DNA from 2 places in the Desulfitobacterium hafniense DCB-2 genome. Region 1 is predicted to be linked to the other one. Evidence: riboswitches for the same ligand, from Rfam matches in the RefSeq annotation. Region 1 holds a riboswitch; the other holds the start of a gene.
What was found. A riboswitch is a leader RNA that binds a small molecule or an ion and turns the genes downstream of it on or off. The one in region 1 is predicted to bind cobalamin.
Positions count from the first base shown of each region.

Region 1 (12,401 bases):
CTTTCAGGCGCTCCTTGTTCAAACGCAGAGCCGCCATGGAGCGGGTAATCCCCCATTCAGCAGCCTGATCCGCAACCCGGGGATCACTGAGAAAACATTCCGCAACGCCGCCTAACTGGGCTAATTGCTTCTTAGCAATTCCCGCTCTGACCATTTCCACATCGGTAATCACCGGAGCCCCTTGCTGCAGAGCCTTAAGCCCGGCCTCAATCCCCTGAGGATGAATGCGGATTACCGATTCCAGGGTAGGGTCCCCACTGGTATGGATGCAGCGCTCCACGACTTTTAACTCCTGCTCAGTCCATTCCTGCTGCAAGTATCCGTGAATAATCCGCATGCTTTCCCGCTCAATTTCCAGCGGGTCGGTTATAAATCCCTTCATGCCCCCAAGGCCTCCTTGATTCTTAGGCTTGCCAACTGTGCAATGACATCATCCGCACCCAGTTCATTGGCGAATAAAATCTCTACATCAGGGTATTGTTCCTTGATCTCACGAATCTCCTCATGGATATCCACAGTAACATGCATGCCCCGAAATAAAAAGAGGGGCATAATGATAATCTTCTTGGCACCCTCTTGAATTTTTTCCAGGACTCCATCAGGTAAACTGGGCTTATCATGATCCATAAAAACCGGAGTTACCTCTTCCCCCAGGATCTTGCTCACTTTATGAGCTACCTCAATCAATCCTTGATTAGCCTCCTGGCGGCGGCTCCCATGACCTAAAAGTAAAAATTCAGTTTTCACAATGCTCCTCCACCTTTCTCATAAACTCTTCAATCGTCGCTGTATCTTTTTCTGCCGCCATCCCCGCTTGGGTTTCCTGGGGCCGTTCCAACACAATAATGGGAATGCCCAGCTGCAGACAGGCCTGGACTTTCTCATCCGTACCACCGACGGCACCGCTGTCCTTGGTGATCACTACATCGATGTTTAGCTGCTCCCAAAGTCCTTCATTGAATCTTTGGCTAAACGGCCCCTGCATGGCAATAATCTGGTAAGGCTTCAACCCCGCCTCTTCACATTGGCTGAGAACCTGGGAGGTGGGAAGCACCCGGACATATAACTGACAATCCTTTAATTTCGGGCTCTCCATCCAGTCCCGGAGATTTTTGCTTCCGGTACTGAGAAAGATCCGCTTACCCAACCGGGCTGCCAATCGGGCAGCCCCCTCAATAGTGGCGGTAAAATAAAGGAGGGGGTGAACAGGATAAGCTCCCGAAGGGCGCTCCCAGCGGAAATAGGGCAAATTGCATTCACCGGCCACGCACCGGGCTAAATTCCGGATATTCTGAGCATAAGGGTGGGTGGCATCAATCAGGGCATGAATTGCCTGTTCCTGCAGAATCTTCATCAGGGAATCTTGATCCAGAGCACCCGAACAGGTACGAAGACCCTGACGTTCAGCCAGTTCAGCCCCGTATTCCGTTAAGGTTGAAACCAGGACCTCATGACCCCGTTCTTGCAGGGCCAAGGCTAATTCCCTGCCATCCTCGGTTCCCGCCAGGACAAATAATCTCATAGAATATATCCCCTGGGGGTCACCATATAAGGACCGATGACACGGGTATGTGAGTTGCCGATGACGACCGTAGTCAACATGTCAATGGGGGATTGGGTAAACTCTGCCAGAGTGGTGATGATCACTTGCGACTCTCCACGCAGCGCTTCTCTGACAATTCCCACAGGGGTTTGGGGATCACGATAGTCAAGTACAGCCTGACGAACCCATTCAATCTGATCCTGACGGCCTTTGCTCTTAGGATTATAAATGGCCATCACAAAATCCCCTTCAGCGGCCAGCTTGACCCGTTTTTGGATAACCTCCCAGGGCGTGAGCAGATCACTCAGACTAATGACCGCAAAATCGTGCATCAAAGGTGCTCCCAGCAGGGATGAGGCAGCATTGGCCGCACTTACTCCCGGGATAATCTCCAGAGAAATATCCAGAGCATCTTTTTCTTCCAGACATTCGATCAGAATCCCCGCCATGCCATAGACTCCTGCATCGCCACTGCTGACCAGGGCGATAGACTGGCCCTCCAAAGCGATCTCCACTACTTCGCGGCAACGATCAATCTCCTGGCGCATACCGGTGGCCACCACTTTTTTATCGGCCAGCCAGGGGCGAATCAAATCAATATAGGTCTTGTACCCGGCAACCACATCCACTTCATTCCATACCGACTGAGCCCGTTGGGTCATATGCTCCGCATCCCCGGGACCAATCCCTACCACATAGATTTTGCCTTGCTGATGGCCACCGTGACCCCGTTCCATTTCTGCTTGGGAAGAACCAACTCTCCCTGACTCGTTCCCAGTAAGCTCGCTGCTTCGCATACACCATCCACTCCAATCTTCTCTTTGACATATTCCGATGGCCTTAACCCTCGTTGCTCATTCATATTCTGGATTGCTTGAGCTGAAAAAGTATGAAAAGGTATACCCAAAGTTTGGGCTGCCTCGATAATTCCCGCTTCATCTGCTTTTAGTTCAATGCTGTATAGCCCCCGAATACTCTTTGGGGATATCTCTACTTGCCTGAGACTTCCCGCAATGGCTTCCATCACCTGCTCCCGGCTAACTCCCCGGCGGCACCCTATTCCGATACCGAAAATCCTCGGCAGCAAATGCAGGGGTCTGCTTTTTCCCTGGAGCTGCCCGGGCCCAGGCACCTCATGCCCAAACACCTCATTTCCAGACACCTGTTTCGCTGTAATCCATAGCTGGGCATGTTCTTGATCATCATCCTCAAGAAAATGGTAATGAGGATCTTGACGCAGAGGGTGTTCCTCCGGCAGACAATCGGTCCAGACCTTGAGATACCCCTGCTCCAGCAGCAAAGAATTGACTTCCTTCAGACCTGATAAAGGTTCCACTGACCAGCCGAAACGCCGGGCGTACTCATCAGGTGCGGTCAACCCCTGAACATCTGTAGCCGTGGTGATCACCGGTCGAGCATTGATCCACTGGGCTACGGATTTCGCCCAGGCATTGGCTCCTCCTAAATGGCCGGATAAGAGGGAGATGGCAAACTCGCCTTTTTCATCCAGCACCAATACGGCCGGATCCCGATCTTTCCCCTGCAGAAAAGGGGCAATATGGCGAACGACAATCCCCGTAGCCATGATAAAAATCAGGAGGGAGGAACTTTCCCATAGTTTAGGCAGAACGTCATTCAGCTTGTCAAAATAATGAGGGCGGAGGCCAGGGGGCGCTTCTTTCACTTCTTCCCTTTCCTGAACATGCTCCTGGCCCTGAAGGCGCCGGTGCAGATAGAGGGAGACCGCTTCCTCTTCAGGCCACTTTCCGATAATCCGGCAGGCTGTCTGTAAGCCTTGGTCCCTCAGCACCACAATGGCTGTTTTCATGTAGAACGTCCTTGCCGGTATTCATGAGTAAATTCCGGGTCATACAGCTTAGAACGGGTTCCTTGATCCCGGAGAAAGTCTCCCACAAGAATTTGGGCATGTTTGCGGATTCCTGCCTCTTTTACCTGATCGGCAATGGTTTCCAAAGTACCCTCCAGGATGTGCTGATCCGGCCAGCTGGCCCGATACACAACAGCCACAGGTGTATGGGGAGGATATCCTTTCCTTAGGGTCGCCACCACTTCCCCTATATCCTGCACACTGAGAAAAATGGCCATGCTGGCCTGATGTTGAGCCAGTAATGCCAAATCTTCCTTTTCCGGCACCGGGGTTCTTCCCGCCAACCGGGTAAGAATCAGGGTCTGGCTGACCTCCGGCAGAGTAAACTCCTTTTTTACCGCAGCGGCGGCGGCAAACACCGAGCTAACTCCCGGAATCACCCCGTAAGCAATACCCTTTTCTTCCAGGCATTGCATCTGTTCCTGAATAGCTCCATAGACACTGGGATCTCCGGTATGCAGGCGAACGACCTTTTCCCCTCTTTGGACCCCTTCCGCCATGATAGCGACAGTCTCTTCCAAGGTTAACCCGGCACTATCAAATAAGGCTATGCCCTCCCGGCAATGCTGCAGTATATCCGGATTGACCAGGGAACCTGCATAGATGACCCGCTGGGCTTCTTCAAGAGCCTTTTTGCCTTTTAATGTGATTAAATCCGGATCCCCGGGACCCGCTCCCACAAAGAGAACCTGACCCAAGCCAGAATTAGTATTCTCAGCCAAGCTTTTCACTCCTGTCCTTCTCTTTATCATTCTGTATCCAAAATTTTGTCCAAGTCGCGTAGCTTTACGCACAACGCACCTTCAGAGCCGAGTCCTGAACCGAGTCCAGAGCCGAATCCTGAACTGAGTCTTGAGCTGAGTCCTGAAAAGATTCTTGAACAAATACTTGAAAAACTGCCCAAGGATTTTGTTTTACAAAAGAGAGCGAATTTAAGCGAGCGGAAACAAAACTTCGCAAAAAGACTGCAGCGGAGTCGGGTTGGAAACAGGACGTTTCCAACCGGCCATTGAGCAGGAGCGATTTGGCCGGCGTCCCGACGGAGCGGCTGGCTTTTCGCGTTAGTTTTGTCCGCGCAGCTCATTGAGCGAACGATGTAAAACAAAATCCTGGAGACAATATCTTTCAAACTATCTCGCTCACGATTGAGGCTTCCTGCAAAGCACAAGACTCAAATAGTCCACTTTTTCCAGCACTTCCTCCGGATCAAGCAAACGAATCTCTTCCCCCGCCTGACCTACCCGGGTAGCTAAAACCGCCTGTGACCCGGTCCTTTGGACATGATTCAGCACCTCCGGCAGATTCCGCGATACTTTCATTAAGACGAGATTAGGGTAGTGCTCATACTCCTCTAAACCTTCAATCCCCGGCAAAACAATCAGAGGCTCATCACCTGTGGCTAAAGGCCAATTCACTCGGGCAGCGGCAGCCGCCATAGCCGTGATCCCTGGGATGGTCTCTATTTGGTCCGGCTCAAGCCGCTCTCTTAGAATGGTCAGTAAATAACTATAGGTACTGTATAAGGAAGGATCACCTAAGGTAAGGAAGGCAACAGAATGCCCTTGACTGAGCTCCGCCTCAATCTTCTCCGCTGCACTCTGCCAAGCAGCCTGGAGTATGCTTTCGTCGGCGGTCATCGGCATTTCCAGCTCTAAAATGCTGACTCCGGAGGGGCAGTGTGACTGGGCAATTTCCCAGGCAACACTTTCCCGCTCCATCTTGGATTTGGGTATGGCGACAACTTGAATAGCTTGTAATATTTCCACGGCCCGTAAAGTAATGAGCTTAGGGTCCCCCGGCCCTACGCCCACCCCATAGAATTTGGCCTTTTCCCCGATCAGGGTGGTTACTGTGTTTTTGTCTTCATGCTTATCCTTCTTCACTTTGTTCCTCCTTAGTTCCTCGTCTTGCCACCAGCTTGCAGTTCTGCAGTGCCGCTCCCTTGCCAGGGGTCTTGGCTCCTGTGTTTGAGCGGAGACCTTAGCTTCCTTTCCTTCCTGAGAGTATAAATACAGGATTTTGGGCCTGGGCAAGATGAATATCCTTAATGCCCTTCCAGCGCACAGCTTGGATCGAAACCACATCAACATCTTCGTATTGCAAGCTTTTCAGGGCCTCCATACCATGAGCCAATGTCTCTAAAGTTACGGCAGTCACCACTGCCCGTCCCCCAGGTACCAGAGGGGCTTGGTGTAAAATCTCCCGAATCTGTCCATGGCTTCCGCCAATAATGCAGACATCCACAGGCGGGATTTCCTGCAGAGCCAGCGGTGCGGAGCCACGAATCAAGCGCAGGTTGCTTACCCGGAATTTCTCCTGATTCTTCAGGATCAGCTCTTGTGCCTCCGGATTTTCCTCCACCGCATAAACGCAGCCGCGATGAGCCAGAAGAGCAGCTTCAATGCTTATACTTCCCGTCCCGGCTCCCACATCCAAGACCCGGCTCGCGGGGATAATTCCCGCCTTAGCCAGAACTTGAACGCGAATCTCCGTCTTGGTCATGGGGACATCACCGCGTATAAACTCCTCATCCTTGATGCCAAAGCTCCTGGGCAGGGAGAGGACAGATTGTTCCGGCTTATGCTCCGCTTCTTCCGGATAGAGGATCATCACCGCATTGGCGAAATCTTCTTCTGAATTCATGAGCTGATCAGCATCTGTATTCAGCCAACGCTCTTCCGCATAGGTTAAGGCGTTGCCAAGTGAAATCCGCGGATTGCAGCCATAGGTGCGATAATACTCAGCGATCTTCCGGGGTGAGTTTTCACCGCCAGTAAGAACCCCCACTGGCCGGCTGAGATGTAAAGGCAAGCAGTTCAGCGGACGTCCATGGACACTAAGCAGCTCTGCATCCTGCCAGGGTATCCCTGCCCGGGCAAAGGCCAGCTGAATGGAGCTGAGGCCCGGCAATACTTGAATTTCTTCTTGAGGAAACTCCCTTTTCAGCCAAGGAAGCAGACTATAGAAACCTGGATCACCGGAAACCAGGACACTGGCTTTTTTGCCCTGCTGCAATACTTTCTGCAAGGTTTGCCGAGTTTCCGCCAGATTTCCAGTGACCCGGTATGACTCTCCCTGGAAATCCGGGAACAGCTCCAGGGCTCGTATCCCTCCTACCAAAACATCGCTCTGAGCGACCATTGCTTCAACAGCCTGGGGAACCCATGCTCTCGTACCAGGGCCTATCCCCACTATTTGAATCATCCCATCACCTTCCCCTCGATTAAGCTCAATAAAAAAGCAAGCTAAACAAAAAAGAGCCCTGAGCGGCTCTTTGGTTCTTCCCTTCGGTATTTCCGAAATCGTCACTACATCATCCATCGCTCGTGGACGTAGCGCAATGTTCAAGGCAGGTCTCCTGGCTTCCAGTCTTTATGCCTCTTCCCTTCCCAGGCTCATCCCAGTGGGCCTTAAGAGGCACTCGTGGTTCACAGTGGCGGGACCGCGCCGGATTTTCACCGGCTTCCCTTTTCTTCCTCTAAAGAGGAACCTTGAATACTATTCGGTTGTTAAGACAACTTAATTCGAATTACTAAACTATTCTCTATTTTCGCCAAAATTCCTCCTCCACCGGCGGCCAATGCCAAAATTCTTTGCCGATCTCCATAGCCGGATCATCCCAGGCGATGATCTCTCCGTTAAGCAAAGTAAAGGCAGTTCCCACCTGAAGTTCCCCATGTACATGGTCTTGAGCCCGGTGGCTTGCCCTTTCAGCCAGTTTAAATAAAAGGCTCCCCCAGCCCTTGCTGCGAATTTCCTCGGCAGCACCTTCAACTGTCGGCAACTCCGCGATGGTCTGCAAGGAATTTTGATCCATACCAGCCAGGGCGGCATGGGCCACCAGGATCTCCATCCGGGCATCGGCAACATGAGTATGAGTATGGAATATTCCCCCGGCCACTTTAATGAGTTTGCCAATATGACCTAAGAGAAGCACCTTTTCGATCTTGCGATAAGCAGCCTCTTCCAGCAAAAAGCCCACAAAATTACTCATCTGAATAATGGCTTCCTCAGGGACCATGAGCTGCTCCCTGGCTACCTTAAAGCCATAATTGCCGGGAGTCAGAACAATGGCTTTGTGTCCATAAGCGACGGCTTGATCCAATTCAGGCAGGATCGAATTCTTAAAGGCTTCTTCCGACATCGGCCGAACGATACCCGTTGTACCTAAGATCGATACCCCTCCCATAATTCCCAGTCGGGGGTTCAAGGTCTTTAGAGCAAGCCGTTCCCCTTCAGGCACTTCGATCACCACCAGGATTTCTTCCTGGGGAAATACCTCCCGTACCGCGGCCTGAATCATGGACCGGGGAACAGGATTGATAGCGCTTTCCCCCGGAGGAATCTGCAGACCCTTTTTGGTGACAACTCCGATGCCCCGCCCGCCGCGAATAAGGATTTCTCCTCTTTGAGAAAGGAGCTGCACCCTGGCGACCACTTCCAAACCATGGGTGACATCGGGATCATCTCCCGCATTTTTGATAATGCTTACCCAAGCAACATCTTCCGCCCTGTCCCATCTATGTACAGGCAATTGAAGCCGTTCGCCCTGAGGCAGCGGGATATCCACCTCTGTTCCCTGATGCAGTCCTTTCAGCAAAAGGCAGGCAGCTTTTGCTGCCCCTGCTGCACAACTGCCCGTAGTAAAGCCCGTTTTCCATGAATGCCTGTCCTTCGTCTTTTTCCTCATATCAGCCGCCCCACCCATTATCGTATTTAACTATAATGCTATCATTTCACCTCATAGTTTCAAAATCCTTCATTTTGGCACGAACCTTTTGCTCATAGTTTTTATAAAAAACGTTCAAATCCCCAATATAGTTGTCTTTCCAGGGTTTGTTGCGGCCGCAATAGTGAATAATCGCTGTATTGCTGCGGACCCAATCCAGATCAATTTTAGCATCCCAGTACTTGGGGTTCAGATTATAGAGGGCATAATACCGCTCACTGAGATTATAGATTTTCGCATCTACAGTCAGGGTTCTATCACTATACACCCCATTAAGAACATCCTGGTCAGGCAGGAATAAGCGGTGCTTGTATTCTTCAATATATTGGTAGACTTCATGAACATCCTGTTCCTGGCGCAGCAGGGACAAGTTCATCATCATCACCCCCGAATTGACATAGGTGCTGTCTTCAGCCATATTAAGTCTGACGTGATTGAGTTTTTTCAATAGTTCCTTAACATGGGAGGCTGCTGCGAAGAAGTTTCCTTGGAAGTCTATGGTGTAGAGCTCCTTTAGAGGATTGATGACGACAAGATCAGGATCCAGGTACAAAATTCGTTCAAGGTGATCGGGAAGATAATTCACTGCAAAAATCCGGTAATACATTTCCTTGGGATAGCGGCTGGTAATAGGTGCCTTGCTCAAACCTTCATCAGACAGCTTAATTCCTTCAACCTTACATCGTGAGCTATCAATGGCCTGATCGATACGTGCAAAGTCCTCCTTGGACATAGCGGAATGAGCTACATAAACCGTAAACTGCTCCCCTGGGTTGGAGTCAAGCAGAGAGGTCAGCATAACCATTAACTGTTTTACATAACTTGAGTTCAGGGTGACTAAAATATTCATCGTTTTACCCCTTTGCTGATTGATCTTATCCTGATCGATCATGCTGATTTATCTTAGAACAAGAGAATAGTGCGATGCAGCAGCTTAACGCCAAACAAGGACTGGGATGTCAAAACATCACCAGTCCTTGTTTTCTACCTGGAGAGCACCGCCATAAATTCTTCTCCGGTGATGGTTTCCTTTTCCAACAAATAACGTGCTAATTCATGAAGCTTTTCAATATTTTCTTTTAAAATTTCAAAGGCTTTTTTGTGGGCGCTTTTGATAATGGATAAAATCTCCTCATCAATCCTGGCTGCGGTTTCCGGAGAACACATCAAGGAAGTATCGCCGCCAAGGTAAGGATTATTCACTGTCTCTAAAGCCATCATATCGAAATTCTTGCTCATCCCCAGACGGGTAACCATGGCCCGGGCAATTTTGGTGGCTTGTTCAATATCATTGGAGGCTCCTGAAGTATAGGTTCCAAAGATCAATTCTTCGGCTGCCCGGCCCCCTGTAAAGGTGGTGATTTTATTGAAGGCCTCTTCTTTGCTCATGAGAACGCGCTCATCTTCTTCCACTTGCATGGTATAGCCTAAGGCCCCGGAAGTCCTTGGAATAATGGTAATCTTATGCACAGGAGCAGAGTCCGTTTGTTTGGTGGCTACTAAAGCATGGCCAATCTCGTGGAAAGCAATAATCTCTTTCTCGCGATGAGAAATCACTGCCCCCTTCCGCTGATAACCGGCAATCACAACTTCCACAGACTCCTCCAAATCACTTTGATTCACCCGGCTTCTCCCGCAGCGAACAGCCCGTAAAGCTCCTTCATTAATGATATTGGCTAATTCCGCTCCGGATGCTCCGGCAGTGGCCCGGGCGATGGCTTTAAAGTCGATAGGGGAGTCCATTTTTACCTTTTGCCCATGAACTCTCAGGATGGCTTCCCGGCCTGCCAAATCCGGAAGCTCCACAGGGATCCGGCGATCGAAGCGCCCCGGACGCAGCAAAGCCTTGTCTAAGGACTCCGGCCGGTTGGTAGCGGCGAGAATCACCACACCCTTCTTGCCGTCAAAACCATCCATCTCGGACAGAAGTTGGTTCAAGGTTTGCTCCCGTTCATCATTGCCTCCGCCGAAGGAGCCTCCATCCCGTTTTTTGCCGATGGTATCAATCTCATCGATAAAAACGATGCAGGGGGCTTTTTCATTGGCTTGTTTAAATAGATCTCTGACTTTGGCCGCGCCCATACCCACAAACATCTCTACAAATTCACTTCCGGATATGGAGAAAAAGGGCACTTTTGCTTCTCCGGCAACGGCCTTGGCCAGCAAGGTCTTCCCCGTTCCCGGAGGACCCACCAGGAGAGCCCCTTTCGGCAGATCGGCTCCAATGGCGGCATAACGGCTGGGGTCGTGAAGAAAATCCACGATCTCAGTCAGAGCTTCTTTCGCCTCATCCTGACCGGCCACATCGGCAAAGGTCTTACCTGTCTGGGCTTGAACGTAGATTTTAGCATTGCTCTTGCCAAAGGTCATGGCGTTCATGCCGCCGCCCATCTTTCTCTGCATCAGATTTCCCAGCAGCATCCAAAGTCCAAATAAGAGAATCATGGGGAGAATCCAGGTTAAGAGAATGTTCATGAGGGGGGAGTTCTCCTTGGGGATAACCTGAGAATATTTATCCACCCCGGCAGCCTTAAGACGATTAACCAATTCAGGGTCTGCCATGGCGCCCGTAACAAAAATCGTTTCTTTGCCTGTTGAATCCTTGGTCATAAAGGCAATCTGATTATCCTGAACTTCGACTTCCGAAATCGTTCCACTCTCAAGATAGGACAGGAAAGAGCCATAATCCACTTGGGTAACCTGTCTTTTCAGCAAGTGCGGAAACACAAAAGCATTCAGAAGCAGAAGAATCAACAAGGCAATCAGGGAATAATAGATAAGCGGTTTCTTCGGCGTTGGTTTTTCATTCATTTTTTTCACTCCATTATTTTCTATAACTAACCGCTTCCGTGAGCCTTATTCTTTTCGATTGAAAATTCTATTTCGGTTGAAATTCATACATCTCTTGCATAAAGGCTTTGACATTTTCCATGCACTCAATAAATCGTTGATATTCCTGTTCACCTTTATATTCCAAAAAAACACCGCATCGTCGTTCAAGATCCTCTTCGATGCGATAAATTGTGTCTTCACCGTGCCGGGTCAGGGCAAGTTTCACGAACCGTTCGTCCTCAGGTGTACGAATACGCCTTAGAAATCCTGCTGCCTCCAATTTCTTGCACATAGAGGAAGCATTCCCGCTGGAAAGGCCAATAATACTTCCCAGACTTCCTATAGTATGAGGTGCCCCGTCTTTAACTTCCACCAAGATCCGAGTCTGCATTAAAGTTAAACCGTATTCTTCAACAATCGGGCGAAATGCATTGGCCATACCTTCGGTTATCGTCCTCAAGAAATCCCAGATTTCATTCTCAAACACCATGCTTCTCATGCTTTGGCCTCCACCACGCTCTCCAATATTATCTTTACACTATATATAGTATAGGGTATACTTTGTTTAGTCAATACATTTTAAGACACGATAAAACTTTGTTGTTTATTATTGGACAAAAAGTCTGAGGATTACATATACTAAAAGATAATAATAATGAGGAGGAGGGAGAATCATGAAAAACTTGCCGATGCTTTACCGTGTGATCTTTATCGCCTTGCTTCTCCTCCTGCAAATCTTTGCTCTGGTTATGATCATCTGGAGATTCAGCAGTTATTTTATTTATTTTTATACCGTTTGCACATCGCTCAGCATCGTTGCTCTGCTTTATATATTGAACAGCAAATCTGACCCCGCCTATAAGATTGCCTGGGTTATCCCAATCCTTATTTTTCCTATCTTTGGCGGGCTGTTTTATCTTTTATTTGGCCGCAATAAATTAAGCAAGCGTAAAAAGCGCGAGATGAAAGCTGTCAATGAAAAAATGAATCAGTCCCTCATCCCGAATCAAGCCATCCTTCAGGAACTTGAGGCGCAAAACCACCGTGCAGCTAATCTTTCACGTTATATCGATAAATATTCCTATTGCCCTGTTTATCAAAATACCATTACTGAATATTTACCCCTCGGAGAGCTGATGTATGAGCGTTTGCTGGAAGAGTTAAGAAAGGCCGAAAAATTCATCTTCCTGGAATACTTCATTATTGATGAAGGAGTCATGTGGGATTCTATCCTGGAGATTTTAGTGGAGAAAGTCCAACAAGGTGTAGATGTCCGGGTTCTTTACGATGATGTAGGCAGTCTCTTCAAGCTGCCCTATGGCTATGAAAAGAAGCTGGAGGAGAAAGGAATTAAGTGCAGTGTCTTTAACCGTCTGATTCCCGTTCTCTCCATTCACATGAATAACCGG
Region 1 covers NC_011830.1:1,389,973-1,402,373, reverse strand. Annotated here, with positions in the region: gene DHAF_RS06530 (precorrin-8X methylmutase) at 1-382, opposite strand, end outside; gene DHAF_RS06525 (sirohydrochlorin chelatase) at 379-747, opposite strand; gene cobK (precorrin-6A reductase) at 737-1,522, opposite strand; gene cobJ (precorrin-3B C(17)-methyltransferase) at 1,519-2,205, opposite strand; gene DHAF_RS06510 (cobalt-precorrin 5A hydrolase) at 2,232-3,371, opposite strand; gene cobM (precorrin-4 C(11)-methyltransferase) at 3,368-4,183, opposite strand; gene cobI (precorrin-2 C(20)-methyltransferase) at 4,571-5,314, opposite strand; gene DHAF_RS06495 (bifunctional cobalt-precorrin-7 (C(5))-methyltransferase/cobalt-precorrin-6B (C(15))-methyltransferase) at 5,412-6,752, opposite strand; cobalamin riboswitch at 6,763-6,940, opposite strand; gene cbiD (cobalt-precorrin-5B (C(1))-methyltransferase CbiD) at 6,976-8,139, opposite strand; gene DHAF_RS06485 (glycosyltransferase family 8 protein) at 8,168-9,052, opposite strand; gene ftsH (ATP-dependent zinc metalloprotease FtsH) at 9,145-10,971, opposite strand; gene DHAF_RS06475 (MarR family winged helix-turn-helix transcriptional regulator) at 11,039-11,491, opposite strand; gene cls (cardiolipin synthase) at 11,667-12,401, shown strand, end outside.

Region 2 (12,401 bases), 1.4 Mb from region 1:
CGGCAAAGCTAATTCTCCAAGCAGCACTTTGAGGAGAGTGCTTTTTCCTGCTCCGTTGCTGCCCACCAATCCAATACGGTCGTAATTATATAATTCCAATTCATTGATGCTCAATATTTCGCGGCCTTTATATTCCACATAAATATCAGTTGCTTTTAATAACAGTTCCATAGTTGGCTCCTCCCGTTTTTTATTGCATAGTTCATAGTTTGATATGGCAATAAAAAATGCAGATCGCCAGCCTCTAGATGGGCTTTCGATCTGCATATCAACGAAAAAAGACAAACAACAACAAGGATAGCCTGAAATGGCTATACCCCGCCTGTTTTCCATGTCCTTGCCCGCAAAGATAAACACAACAAAAAAGCCCACAATGTGGAAGGATTTACTGCTTTTTTATTGCCTGTTTACCTTAAACGGACGGAATACATAGATTATTATGTCCCCTTTATTCTCTAAATTTGCAGGTTATTATAGCACTTCAAGAATATGATTGTCAAATTGCTAAGATTTTGAAGGCAATAAAGTTCGTAAAAAAGGGAAATGTCAGGTACACTTGACATCCCGGGAAGACTCTGTTATGTTTTGTATAAGGTGTACCTTACATCATAGGGGGAGACAATGCCATGCACAATAAAGTAAGGATATTGCGCGAGGAATGGGGACTTACCCAAAAAGAGCTGGGAGAAAAAGTGGGAGTTTCACGTCAGGCCATCAATGCCATAGAGACAGGTAAATTTAATCCTTCCCTATGGCTTGCTTATGATCTGGCCAAACTTTTTAAGGTGTCCATTGAGGAGCTCTTTCTTTTCATTGAGGAGGATAGAAAATGAAGCAACTGCTTAAGAATCCGGCCACCAATGCTATCGGTCTAAGCCTCTTTACAGCCTTTTACAGTCTAATCTTTATCGTAACTGCCGGTCATGTTGAGTTTGTTAATCTTTTGTACTACAGCCGGTCGGACGGCAAAAGTTCCTTTTGGACCGGTTGGAGCTATTTTCTGGCTTCCGGATATCATGCTTACATCGCCTACGTCTTGATAGCCCTATCCATTTTGGTTGTGTTGATGCTTTTGACGCGCAGGCATCCTTATGATGAGTATCACACAGACGTCCTGATCAAGTGCTTGGCGGTAGCGACGATTCTTACCCTTGCTGCTATTGCCATATTCTATTTGCTGGTTTTAAGTGAACCTAACGGTATTGTAGAAAAGTTTACGCTGTTCATCGTTATACACTGGGTGACGGTAGTACTGGCGGATTTGGTTTATGTGCTGATATGCAGATGGAGATAGAAATTAGAAGCTAGAAGCTAGCAGTGGAGATAAGAGATTATGAAAATTGCACTGATCCAGCCTAAAATGAATAAAAGGCCTATGGATACGGATCTGAAGACCCGTATGTCTCCTCCCTTGTCACTGCTTACTTTGATGGGTCTCACACCTGAGGGTCACGAGGTGATCATGGTGAATGAGAATGTGGAGAAAATAGATTATGCTTGCGGCGCAGAGCTGGTTGGTATCACCATTACCTTGGATGTCATGCCCAGAGCCGTAGAGATTGCCGAAGAATTCCACCGTTTGGGGATACCCGTTGTAGCCGGGGGAATTCATGTTACCAGCAGTCCGGATGAATGCCGGGGATATTTCGACGCCATTTGTATCGGCGCTGCCGAGCGGGTATGGGAACGGATGATCGAAGATGCGGAAGAAAGCCGATTACAGCAGGTCTATCATGATATGACGGATTTCCGGGGGGAGGAGATTGCTTCTCCGGCTTATCACCGAATCGATAAAAACCGCTACCTCTATACCAATATCATGACCACAAGCCGCGGCTGCCCCAACCGCTGTGGCTTCTGCTACAACAGCTGCCGGAACAGGATGTATATCCGCCGCCCCGTTACGGATGTGCTCAGAGATATCGAAGGCCTGGGAACCCGGCATATCCTGTTTATTGACGATAATTTCATCGGTGTGCCTGCCTACACTCGTGAATTGCTTAATCATCTGCGGGGCAGGGAGTTAAAATGGAGCGCCGCTGTCACCACGAAAATCGCCGACTATCCCGATGTCCTGGATTTGATGGCAGAAACGGGCTGCCAAAGCCTTTTTATCGGTTTTGAATCGATCAATAATTCCTCATTGCATGGCGTAAATAAGGATAATCAGTTTGAGAAGTATGAAAGGATTGTCACAGCAATACACAGCCGGGGCATTATGATCAATGCCAGCATGGTATTCGGTCTGGATGGGGATGAACCGGATGTTTTTCAGAGAACACTGGACTGGCTGGTCAAGAACAAAATTGAAACCCTGACCTCCCATATTCTCACTCCCTATCCCGGCACAGAATTGCATGGCCGGATGAAAGAGGAAGGCCGCATCCTCGATCATGAACTGTCCAGGTACAATACAGCTCATGTGGTCTTTCAGCCCAAGGGAATGACGGCAGAGGAATTATATAAGGGCTATCTATGGATCTACCGGGAGTTTTATTCCTTTCCCAATATATGGCGCCGCAGGCCGGAACATAAGGCCCAGCGCAAATCCTTTTTTTTATTTAACATTTTATACCGTAAATTCGGTGGGCTTACATCGGTGCTGGCGCGAATTATTCCCATGAGAACGGTAGGGCGGCTGGCGGCAAGGATCTCCTATAGGGTAAAATAGGGTTCAATGACATATATGGTTAAGTAGTAGCATGATATTGATGATATGTATTGTGAGTTATCAAATAACTAAAGTAGTTAGGGCAGCTCTATATGGGCCAATATGATGGGAATAGGCCTGCGGTCTATCGGCGGCGGAGCCGATGTTTTCTAAAGTCACCCAAGAGAGGAGGGGGACTAAAAGTGAAAAGATTAGTGTTAAGTGTCCTGCTTTTAATAATAAGCTTTTTTCTCAGCATTATAGCACTTAAGTTTGAAATGAAAATAATGGGTCCTGAAGAGGGTTATAATGTGCCTTTTCCAGCTTATCTGATGGCGTGCCTTCTGTATCTTTTAGTATTTTGCGGCATTTATAGTGCCCTAAATCCTCTATTCCAAAATTATAGAGACAATGAAAAATATGTGCTGACAGGTGTTTTCTCTGTGTTGCTATTTGTTGTGTTCAGATTTCCTCTGTCCTATCTTGGACTTATCTGGTTAAATCCTATCTTGTATTAATGCTTAGCGTTAAGAAATTAGGCATCATACAGGATTGTTAAACCTTGTCGCCATAAGAGAAAGTTATCAATAGAGTAGTTGACAGATTTTATTGAATAGTATAGCATATTAATAACTTGTGTTGAAAAACAACAAAATAATAGGGGTTTTTAGGATTAATTGGTTGCGATAGCAACGAATTAATCCTGAACGCTGCCGACATAACTAAAAGGAAAGAGCATGAACGAACGTATAGACAAAAGAAAATCACTGATCAAAGCGATTTCAGCCATCGATCGTTATAGCCAGACCTATATCGGCAGAAATGTCAAAGACTATAACATCGGACAGGGACAATGGGCATTTTTGACCCAATTGCTGTTTAATTACGATGGTATAACTCAGGAAGAGTTAAGCGAACTACTCAATATCGATAAGGCCAACACAGCGAGAGCCTTGAAAAAGCTTGAAGAAGAGGGTTATGTATACAGAGAAGAAGACCCTAAAGACGGGCGTAAGAAAATTGTTTATGTCACAGCCAAAGCAAGGGACTTTGAACAAGAATTTCATGAAGTGTTTAAAGGATTAAACCGGATTCTGGCCAAAGATTTTACGGAGGATGAGCGGGAAACCGCCAGGCGGATTTTGTATAAAATGCTGGATAATATCGCCGATTATGAACGCAGGCATAGATAAAAGTGGCCTAAGGAGGAGAAGTCAGTGGAGATCTTAATGAAACCGATCGGCTATATCAAGTCTCCTTATAAGGAAAAAGGCGAAGCCCCCAGGCAAAGCACTCTTTCGGGAGAAACGACGGCTGTTATTGAAATTCTCGAAGAATACCAGGAAGGTATTGCCGATATCCAAGAAGGAGAGTATGGGGTCATTTTGTTTTACTTTCATAAATCCGAGGGATATAAGCTGATGACCCTTTCCCGCAGAAACAATCAGGTTATGGGTGTGTTTTCCACACGATCCCCCAACCGGCCCAACGGCATCGGTCTGTCCACAGTCCGGTTTGTGAAAAGAGAGGGCAACCGTCTGTTTTTTGAGGGAGTGGATATGCTGGATAATACCCCCGTACTCGATATTAAGCCTTATATTGACCCGGCCGCTGTGGCCGATTGAACGAAACTTGTTTTAATGACATAGGGATAGAGCTTGTTGTTTAAAGCTGAATAAGAAACTATTGACAGGTTTACGCAAGTAATGAAAAGGGAATCAGGTGCAAATCCTGAGCAACCCCCGTTACTGTAAGCGCCGTTAAAGATTTATTTATCTTCATGCCACTGGCGAAGACTGGGAAGGCGATAAATAAAGGCGCGAGCCAGGAGACCTGCCTGTTAATAAAACTACAATTCATTTTCCGGAGGGGAGGGTGATTTATTTTCTTTGCCCAAAATTAAAGAGAAGACATAAAAAAACCAGGACAGATGCTCAGACTCCGGTCAGGAAAAAGTCAGGAAGAAAGGTGAAGAACAATGGAGAAACGCTATAGCCAAAGAATAGTTGCCTTATTGGTCATGGTCATGATCATACTCTTGGGGGGCTGCAATTCATCAGCCGCCAACCAACCGGCGGAAAACCCACCGGCTGAAAAAGCAGTTGCAGCCGGGACTTACACGGCAAAAGCAGCCGGTTATCACGGAGATCTTGAAGTGACCACGGAAGTGGATCAGGAAGGAAAAATCACAAAGATTACCATAGGCGAAAATACGGAAACCGAGGATGTTGGCGGCATCGCCATGGAGAAAATACCCCAGCGTATTATAGAAGCTCAATCCCTGGATGTGGACGTGATTGCCGGTGCGACACTGACCAGTAAGGGGATCATCAATGGGGTGGCCGCGGCCTTAAAGGAGGCCGGTGCAGATCCTGTTCACTACGGTTATGTTGCCCCTGAAGAAGAGAGCGGGGCGATCATGTCCCCTCTGAATAAGAGTGCCCTACCCGTAAAGAAAGAAACCACCGGTTCCATAACCATTAAGGATGTCAAAGGCCGGGAGGTAACCCTTGACCTGCCTATTTCCTCCTATGCTATCAGCACCATGGATGTCATCGACTATATTATACCGCTGAAAGGTGAAGAGGCTTTTGCTATGCTGGTTGCTTCCGGACAGGACGGCGGTGGCGGTATCCAAAAATATGCTCAGCTGTATAAGCCCATTGTCGGGGACTATACCCAACATTTAGGCCAGATTTCCGATCATAACGCGCCTTTTGACCTGGAAATGGTTTTGTCCATGAATCCCGATGTCCTCATCGTCAATTCAGCTATGGCCGCTCATAAATATGCCTTGGAAATAGAGGAACAGCTTACGGCGGCCGGAATCAGCATTGTTCTCATCGATGTTCCCGGCAAGACATTGGATAAGTCGGTTCAGGAGACCATGAAGCTCCTGGGCAAGATTTTCCAGGAGGGGGAAAAAGCCGCTGAAGTAGCAGCGTTCATAGATAAGCAGTATGAACTCCTTGCAGCCAAAAATCTTGCTCAGCGTCAGAATAAACCCAAGGTCTATTATGAAAAGTCAGGATATTCCGAGGTCTACGGGAGCACGGGAACCAGCGTTTCCGGATGGGGTCTGCCGATTGCTATTGCCGGCGGCGACAATATTGCCGATGCCGTTCTTTTAGATAAAGCATCAGCCGGAGGAAGCAGCAATACCCTTGATCCTGAGTATGTCATTAAAGCCGATCCTGATTACATCATTCTCAGCGGAGTCAATGACGGCTGGCTGGACAGTCTTAAGCAAAAGAAAGAACCTCCTCAGTATGATATTATCAACAGAACCGGCTGGAGCAATTTGCAGGCGGTTAAAAACAACAATGTCTATGAATTTGCCCACTCAACCAGCCGCTCCATTTATGCTTTTTACCCTTGTCTGAAAATGGCCAAGCTCTTCTACCCTGAAGAATTTAAGGATCTGAATCCGGAAGCGGTCCTTGATGAGTTTTTCGATCAATTTATGCTGGTGGGCAGCGATATCAGCACCTGGTTTACGGGCCTTGAAGACCGTATTTCCCTAAAGAAATAAAAACGGCAAGGGCTTCGGAACGCTGGAGGCACAAGGGGGTTTAAGACCGGCCTTTGCTCCGGCTCTCCGCGGCCCTTTTGGATGCCGGTTATGCAAGAAAGACTAAGGGGTGAATCAAGATTAAGCATGAGGAAAATGCCAACCGAAAATTATATAATATGCTGATCAGGAGAAGGATCTTTTTGATTATCGGTCTATCCGTAAGCATGGCAGCCCTGGTGATCCTAAATATTTCCATCGGTTCCTCTTCCATAGCGATTCACGATATCTTAAGAGTGCTGTTCACGGGGGAAGGGGATGGGCATAACTCCATGATCATCAAGGATATCCGTCTGCCTATGGCTCTTATGGCTGTAGTGGTGGGGGCGTCCCTGGGCATCAGCGGCTGTGAATTGCAGACCATCCTCCGCAATCCCATTGCCAGCCCCTATACCCTGGGAATTTCCGCCGCCGCCTCCTTCGGAGCAGCCATGGGATTGATTTTAAACGCCAATGTTCTGAAATCCTTAAAGGTCCCGGAAACCCTGGCTGTAACGGTTAACGCTTTCATCTTTGCCCTTATGGTGGCTGTGGCCATTTATATCTTTTCCCGTCAGCGGCAAATCAATAAAACGGCCATTATCCTCTTCGGTGTGGCGCTGAATTTTCTTTTTAACTCCCTGACCATGGTTCTGCAGTATATTGCCGATGAAAATCAGCTGCAAAGCCTGATCTTCTGGAATTTCGGCAGTTTGTTGAAAACCACCTGGAGCAAGTTTTTCATTGTTGCCCTGGTGCTGGTCATCTGCTTCTTGGTTTTGTTCAAAAATGCCTGGAAGCTGACCGCTATGACTTTGGATGATACCAAAGCCAGGAGTATCGGGGTGGATACGGCCAAGGTGCGGCGAATGGTTATATTTGTGAGTTCCCTATTGGCCGCCGTATCCGTCTGTTTTGTAGGAACCATAGGTTTCGTCGGTCTGATCGCTCCTCATATTGCCCGCCAGCTGGTGGGTGAAGATCAACGCTTTTTTATGCCTTTATCGGGACTGCTGGGGGCTTTTGTCATGTGTCTGGCTTTCGTCATCAGCAAGCTGATTATCAGAGGGGTCATCCTGCCCATCGGCCTGGTCACCTCAATCATTGGCATCCCTTTCTTTATTGCCATTATCTTCAGTAAAAAAATGAGGAGTATGTGATGTTAAAGGTAAGTAATTTAAACTTTTCCTATAAAGGTTATAAGAAAAGCAAAGGCTCCCATAAGGTATTTAGCGGATTTAGTCTCGAATTTGCCAAAGGCTTTAATGTTATCCTTGGTCCCAACGGAGCGGGAAAATCCACCTTGATTAAAGCTATTTTCGGGCTGCTGGATTATGAGGGAGAGATTTTTTACGGTCAGGAAAGCCTTACCGCTATGTGTACAGAAGATAAAATCAAGCTTATGTCCTATTTACCCCAAATGGACGTCGATCTATCGACCCTGACGGTTTTGGAAATGGTCATCCTGGGAAGATTGCCGGAACTGAGCCATAAGGTGTCGGATGAAGATTTGGATATTGTCATGGATACCCTTCGGTCCCTTAATATAGAACACCTGGCCCCCCGCAATTTTTCGGAATTAAGCGGCGGACAGAAAAAGTTGGTCTTTATTGCCCAGACCTTGGTCAGAAACCCTAAAGTCCTGTTGCTGGATGAGCCGGTCAACTCTCTTGATTTGCAAAAGCAGCTGGAGCTGTGTCAGCTGCTGCAGAGAGTAGTGGCGGAGCAAAATGTGGATCTGATTGTGGTCTTGCACGATATTAATCTTGCAGCCAGATATGCCCAACATATTGTAGTGGTGGATGGGAAGGGCTCTCTTTACAGCGCGGGGGAGCCCCGGGAGGTCATTACGGCTGCCATGCTGCAAGAAGTCTATGGGGTGATCGCCAATATAACCTATGATGAACAAGGTGTACCCATCATTGCACCGGTCTGCTCGGTGCGGGGGATATAAGAATAGCGGGTGTTGCATTATAAGCAGTTCTCCAAGAGCGGCTTCACAGACGAGGTTATCCCCGCTGCAGCGGAGCAGGCCATTCAGATGGTGACGGCGGAACAGTTGGTGGAGATAGGTTCGTTTTGATTAAAAGCTTATCAAAGCTCTTTGCGGTAAGGATTTCGTTGGTGATGAACTGGCCGTTGTAAAAAAGGGCATAGGTGGTAAAGGGATTAGGAGCCTTTTGGGCTTGCTCCGTCGTTTGGATTTTGATGGCTTTAATGGCAAGTTTTTTTGACTTGAGATGATCGACGAGGATTGGGACATATTTATCCGTATGAGGACATTGATTGGTATAATAGACAACCCAGCCTTCTTCATCAGTACGACCGCTCTTTACACAAGCTTTGAATTGGGGAACATTTGCTTGGGGACTGAAGGGAAGATAAAGCAGTTCGTAATAAGGAGGCGCTTGATCGGCGATCTGAAAGCCCTTGTATTTCAGGTACTTCGGATCGGAGAGAAAGGGCATTTTCTTTTCGGCAGATAAAACCACAAGCCCCTGCATCCCTTTTGCTTTGGCATCAGCCAGGCAGCGCTCCAGCAATAAGTTGGCATAGCCCTGACCCTTGTATTGCCCGGAAACCCAGAAACAGTTAATGAACAGATAATGATCGGCTGTAATGGGGCACCAGGCTTTTTCAGCCGGGATATATTCGATAAAAACCTTTCCCCGCACATCCAGTTTGTCAAAGACCAATCCCTCGCCTAAGCGTTGACTGAGCCATGCTTTTTTTGACGCGACAGAGGACTCTCCTTTTTGATCGGTGAGGGCACAGCAGATATGTTCGGAAGCTAAATTGTCTAAGGTTACTCTTTTAAATTCCATAAGTTTTACCCCGCCTTAACATAGTACCTTTCTATTTGTATAATAGCACAAAAATTGCCAGAAACTGCAGCAAAACACCAATAAACGGACTTTTCCTATGCATCCGGCATAGGGAAAGTCCGTTTATTTTTTCACTGGTGCATCAACGATTTCACTTCATTAGGGATATGAATCAAAGGCTCGGCGAAGCCGGGTTTTCTTTAGCAGCTTTTTTAAAGGTCTCAAAGCTTTCCCGAACAGCAACGTTTTGGGCGAAGAAGTCCAACAAAGTATGGAGTTGCAGTACGGTAGAGACATTGAGGGAGTGTTCGATCAGTTCCGTTTCCTCCAGAGGATTCATATTGCCGATCAGTCTCAGAAATTGCTCTACCGTATCATGACGAGAGAGAAGATAGGTGCCGGTTTCCTTTCCTTTCTCGGTCAGGAGAATGCTCTCGTAAAGATCATATTGCAAATAGCCCAGCTCGCTCAGCTTGGCAATCATTTTTGATGCGGAAGAGGGACGCACATTCAGCAGCTCCGCAAGTTTATTGATCCGTGTATAGCCGTTTTCCAGACAAAGCCGGCAAGCCATTTCCATATAATCCTCCATGGCAGGAGTCAGCTTGTTTTCCTGATAATTAGCTATTTGATAGCCGCGCACTGTACGATACTCAGAACCGGACTTATTATCCATAGCTTATCAATCCTTTTTTTAAATTTTATTCTAGTCTATTCGTAACATTCCCTCCTTAGGATTCATAGATTGGATTAGTCAAGAGAAAGGGTATTTCCCTTACCTAACACCAAGACCAGAAAAACATAGCAGGAGGTTCGTTATGAGTAGAAAGTTAAAAAGAATGTTGGGGATCGTACTGAGTCTGATCCTATTGACGGCAGGCTGCTCCCAGACAGCTGGCAAAAAGGAATCCGGTGAAGGTTTGTTGAATGTGGTGGCCACGACGACTATGCTTGCAGATTTAGCCGGTGTGATCGGTGGAGAGCATGTTAGTGTAAACGGTCTGATGGGGCCGGGAATTGACCCCCATCTCTATCAGGCCAGTGCAGGGGATGTGGGGCGGATGCAGAAGGCAGATGTTGTGGTCTATAACGGGCTGCACCTTGAGGGGAAAATGAGTGAGCTGTTTGAAAACCTATCTGCTCAGGGCATCTTTACCGTATGCATAGAAAAAAGTATGGACAGAACGGGATTGTTAATATCCGAGGACGACGGAGGGGTCTATGATCCGCATATCTGGTTTGATGTGACACTCTGGAAACAAGCGGCCCAAGGTGTAGCAGAAGGTTTCGCCCAGGCTGATCCGGAACATGGAAACTCATACATAGCCAATCTGGAGCGGTACCTTGCAGAACTTGACGAATTGGATGCCTATATCCAAAAGCGGGCTGCCGAGCTGCCCAAGGATCAGAGGGTGCTGATCACGGCCCATGACGCTTTTCAGTATTTTGGCAACGCCTATGGTTTCGAGGTTCGGGGCCTTCAGGGCATCAGCACGGATTCTGAAGCGGGAACCAGTGATGTCAGCGCTTTAGCAAGCTTTATCGTCGAGCGGCGGATCAAGGCGATTTTTGTGGAGTCCTCGGTGCCGCCCAAAACCATCCAGGCCCTGCAGGCGGCGGTCAAGGCCCAGGGATTTGACGTGGCCATCGGCGGGGAACTGTATTCCGATTCCCTGGGCGGGGAAGGGTCCGGCGACGAGACCTATATCAAAACCTTCCGCTCCAACATCGACACGATTGTGGATGCTTTAAAAGCATAGGAGGGATAGATGTGGATATGAAGGGGATGGAGCATGCGGTAGAGGTGGAAACCCTCACCGTGGCCTATGATGCCAAACCAGTTTTATGGGATGTTAATCTCAAGGTACCCAAGGGAACTTTGATGGCGGTGGTCGGGCCCAATGGGGCAGGCAAAACAACCTTGATTAAGGCGATGCTGGGGCTGTTGACGCCCGTCACCGGGGCAATTTGCTTCAGCGGGGGAAAGGGCGACGGCCATGCCCTGAAAAACCGCATCGGCTACGTTCCCCAAAGCGGCAGTGTGGACTGGGATTTCCCGGCCACGGTGCAGGATGTGGTCCTGATGGGCTGCTATGGTAAGCTGGGCTGGTTCAGGCGGCCCCGCAAGGCGGATTATGAGCTGACCGCTCAAATGCTGAAAAAGGTGGGAATGGAGCAATACGCCTCCCGCCAGATCAGCCAGCTTTCCGGCGGCCAGCAGCAACGGGTGTTCCTGGCCCGGGCCCTGGCCCAGGAGGCTGAGATTTACTTCATGGATGAGCCCTTCAAAGGAGTGGATGCCCAAACGGAAAAAGCCATTGTCTTGCTCCTGAAGGAACTCAAAGAGCAGGGAAAAACAGTGATGGTGGTCCATCACGATCTGCAGACAGTGGCCGATTATTTCGACTGGGTGACCCTAATCAATCTGCGGGTGATTGCCAGCGGACCGGTGGAAGAGGTTTTTCATGAGGAAAACCTGAAGATGGCTTACCGGAGTACCGGTGCCCTTTTGAGGAGCGTCGTGTGATATGAACACTTGGCTTGCCTTACTTAATGACTATACGTTTCAAACAGTGTCCTTGGGTTCGGCTCTTTTGGGTATGATCAGCGGAGTATTGGGAAGCTTTGCCGTATTGCGGAAGCAGAGCCTTCTGGGAGACGGAGTTTCCCACTCCGCCCTGCCCGGCGTGGTCATCGCCTTTATCCTGCTCGGCAGCAAAAATACAGAAATCCTGCTGCTGGGGGCCTTGCTCTCCGGACTGACCGCCACGGCGCTGATCGTGGGTATTGTCCGGCACACCCGCATCAAATTTGACAGTGCTCTGGCCTTGGTTATGTCCTTCTTCTTCGGCTTGGGGATGGTTCTGCTGACTTATGTGCAAAAGATCCCCAATTCCAACCAGGCAGGGCTCAAGCGCTTCATCTTCGGTCAGGCCTCCACCTTACTGCAAAGGGATATTATCCTGATGAGCGTTTGCGGTGTGGTTTTGCTGACCCTTGTCCTGGTGTTCTGGAAAGAATTTAAACTCTTTGTTTTTGACAGTGATTTTGCCCATAATCTGGGCTTTTCCCCCAAGAAGCTGAACTTACTGCTGTCGTTTATGATTGTCTTGACCATTATCATCGGTCTGCAGACGGTAGGGGTCATTCTCATGAGTGCACTGTTGATTAGTCCGGCAGTAGCCGCCCGCCAATGGACCAATAAGTTAGGGGTGATGGTTTCGCTTGCCGCCGCTTTCGGTGCCCTGTCCGGTGTGGTGGGAACCGCCGCCAGCTCTGCGGTGCCTAAGTTGCCCACAGGACCGGCCATTGTGGTGTGCGCCAGCCTCCTCGTTGTGCTCAGTGTTCTGTTTGCCCCGGGAAGAGGTATTCTGCA
Region 2 covers NC_011830.1:18,682-31,082, forward strand. Annotated here, with positions in the region: gene DHAF_RS00110 (Msr family ABC-F type ribosomal protection protein) at 1-171, opposite strand, end outside; gene DHAF_RS00115 (helix-turn-helix transcriptional regulator) at 627-833, shown strand; gene DHAF_RS00120 (hypothetical protein) at 830-1,294, shown strand; gene DHAF_RS00125 (B12-binding domain-containing radical SAM protein) at 1,334-2,671, shown strand; gene DHAF_RS00130 (hypothetical protein) at 2,854-3,168, shown strand; gene DHAF_RS00135 (MarR family winged helix-turn-helix transcriptional regulator) at 3,388-3,843, shown strand; gene tsaA (tRNA (N6-threonylcarbamoyladenosine(37)-N6)-methyltransferase TrmO) at 3,868-4,275, shown strand; cobalamin riboswitch at 4,325-4,505, shown strand; gene DHAF_RS00145 (ABC transporter substrate-binding protein) at 4,629-6,182, shown strand; gene DHAF_RS00150 (FecCD family ABC transporter permease) at 6,365-7,360, shown strand; gene DHAF_RS00155 (ABC transporter ATP-binding protein) at 7,360-8,154, shown strand; gene DHAF_RS00160 (GNAT family N-acetyltransferase) at 8,210-9,025, opposite strand; gene DHAF_RS00165 (metal-dependent transcriptional regulator) at 9,198-9,701, opposite strand; gene DHAF_RS00170 (metal ABC transporter solute-binding protein, Zn/Mn family) at 9,844-10,785, shown strand; gene DHAF_RS00175 (metal ABC transporter ATP-binding protein) at 10,797-11,552, shown strand; gene DHAF_RS00180 (metal ABC transporter permease) at 11,554-12,401, shown strand, end outside.
Region 2: it holds a riboswitch for cobalamin, as region 1 does, so the genes downstream of both, DHAF_RS00145 (ABC transporter substrate-binding protein) here and DHAF_RS06495 (bifunctional cobalt-precorrin-7 (C(5))-methyltransferase/cobalt-precorrin-6B (C(15))-methyltransferase) in region 1, are expected to answer to the same signal.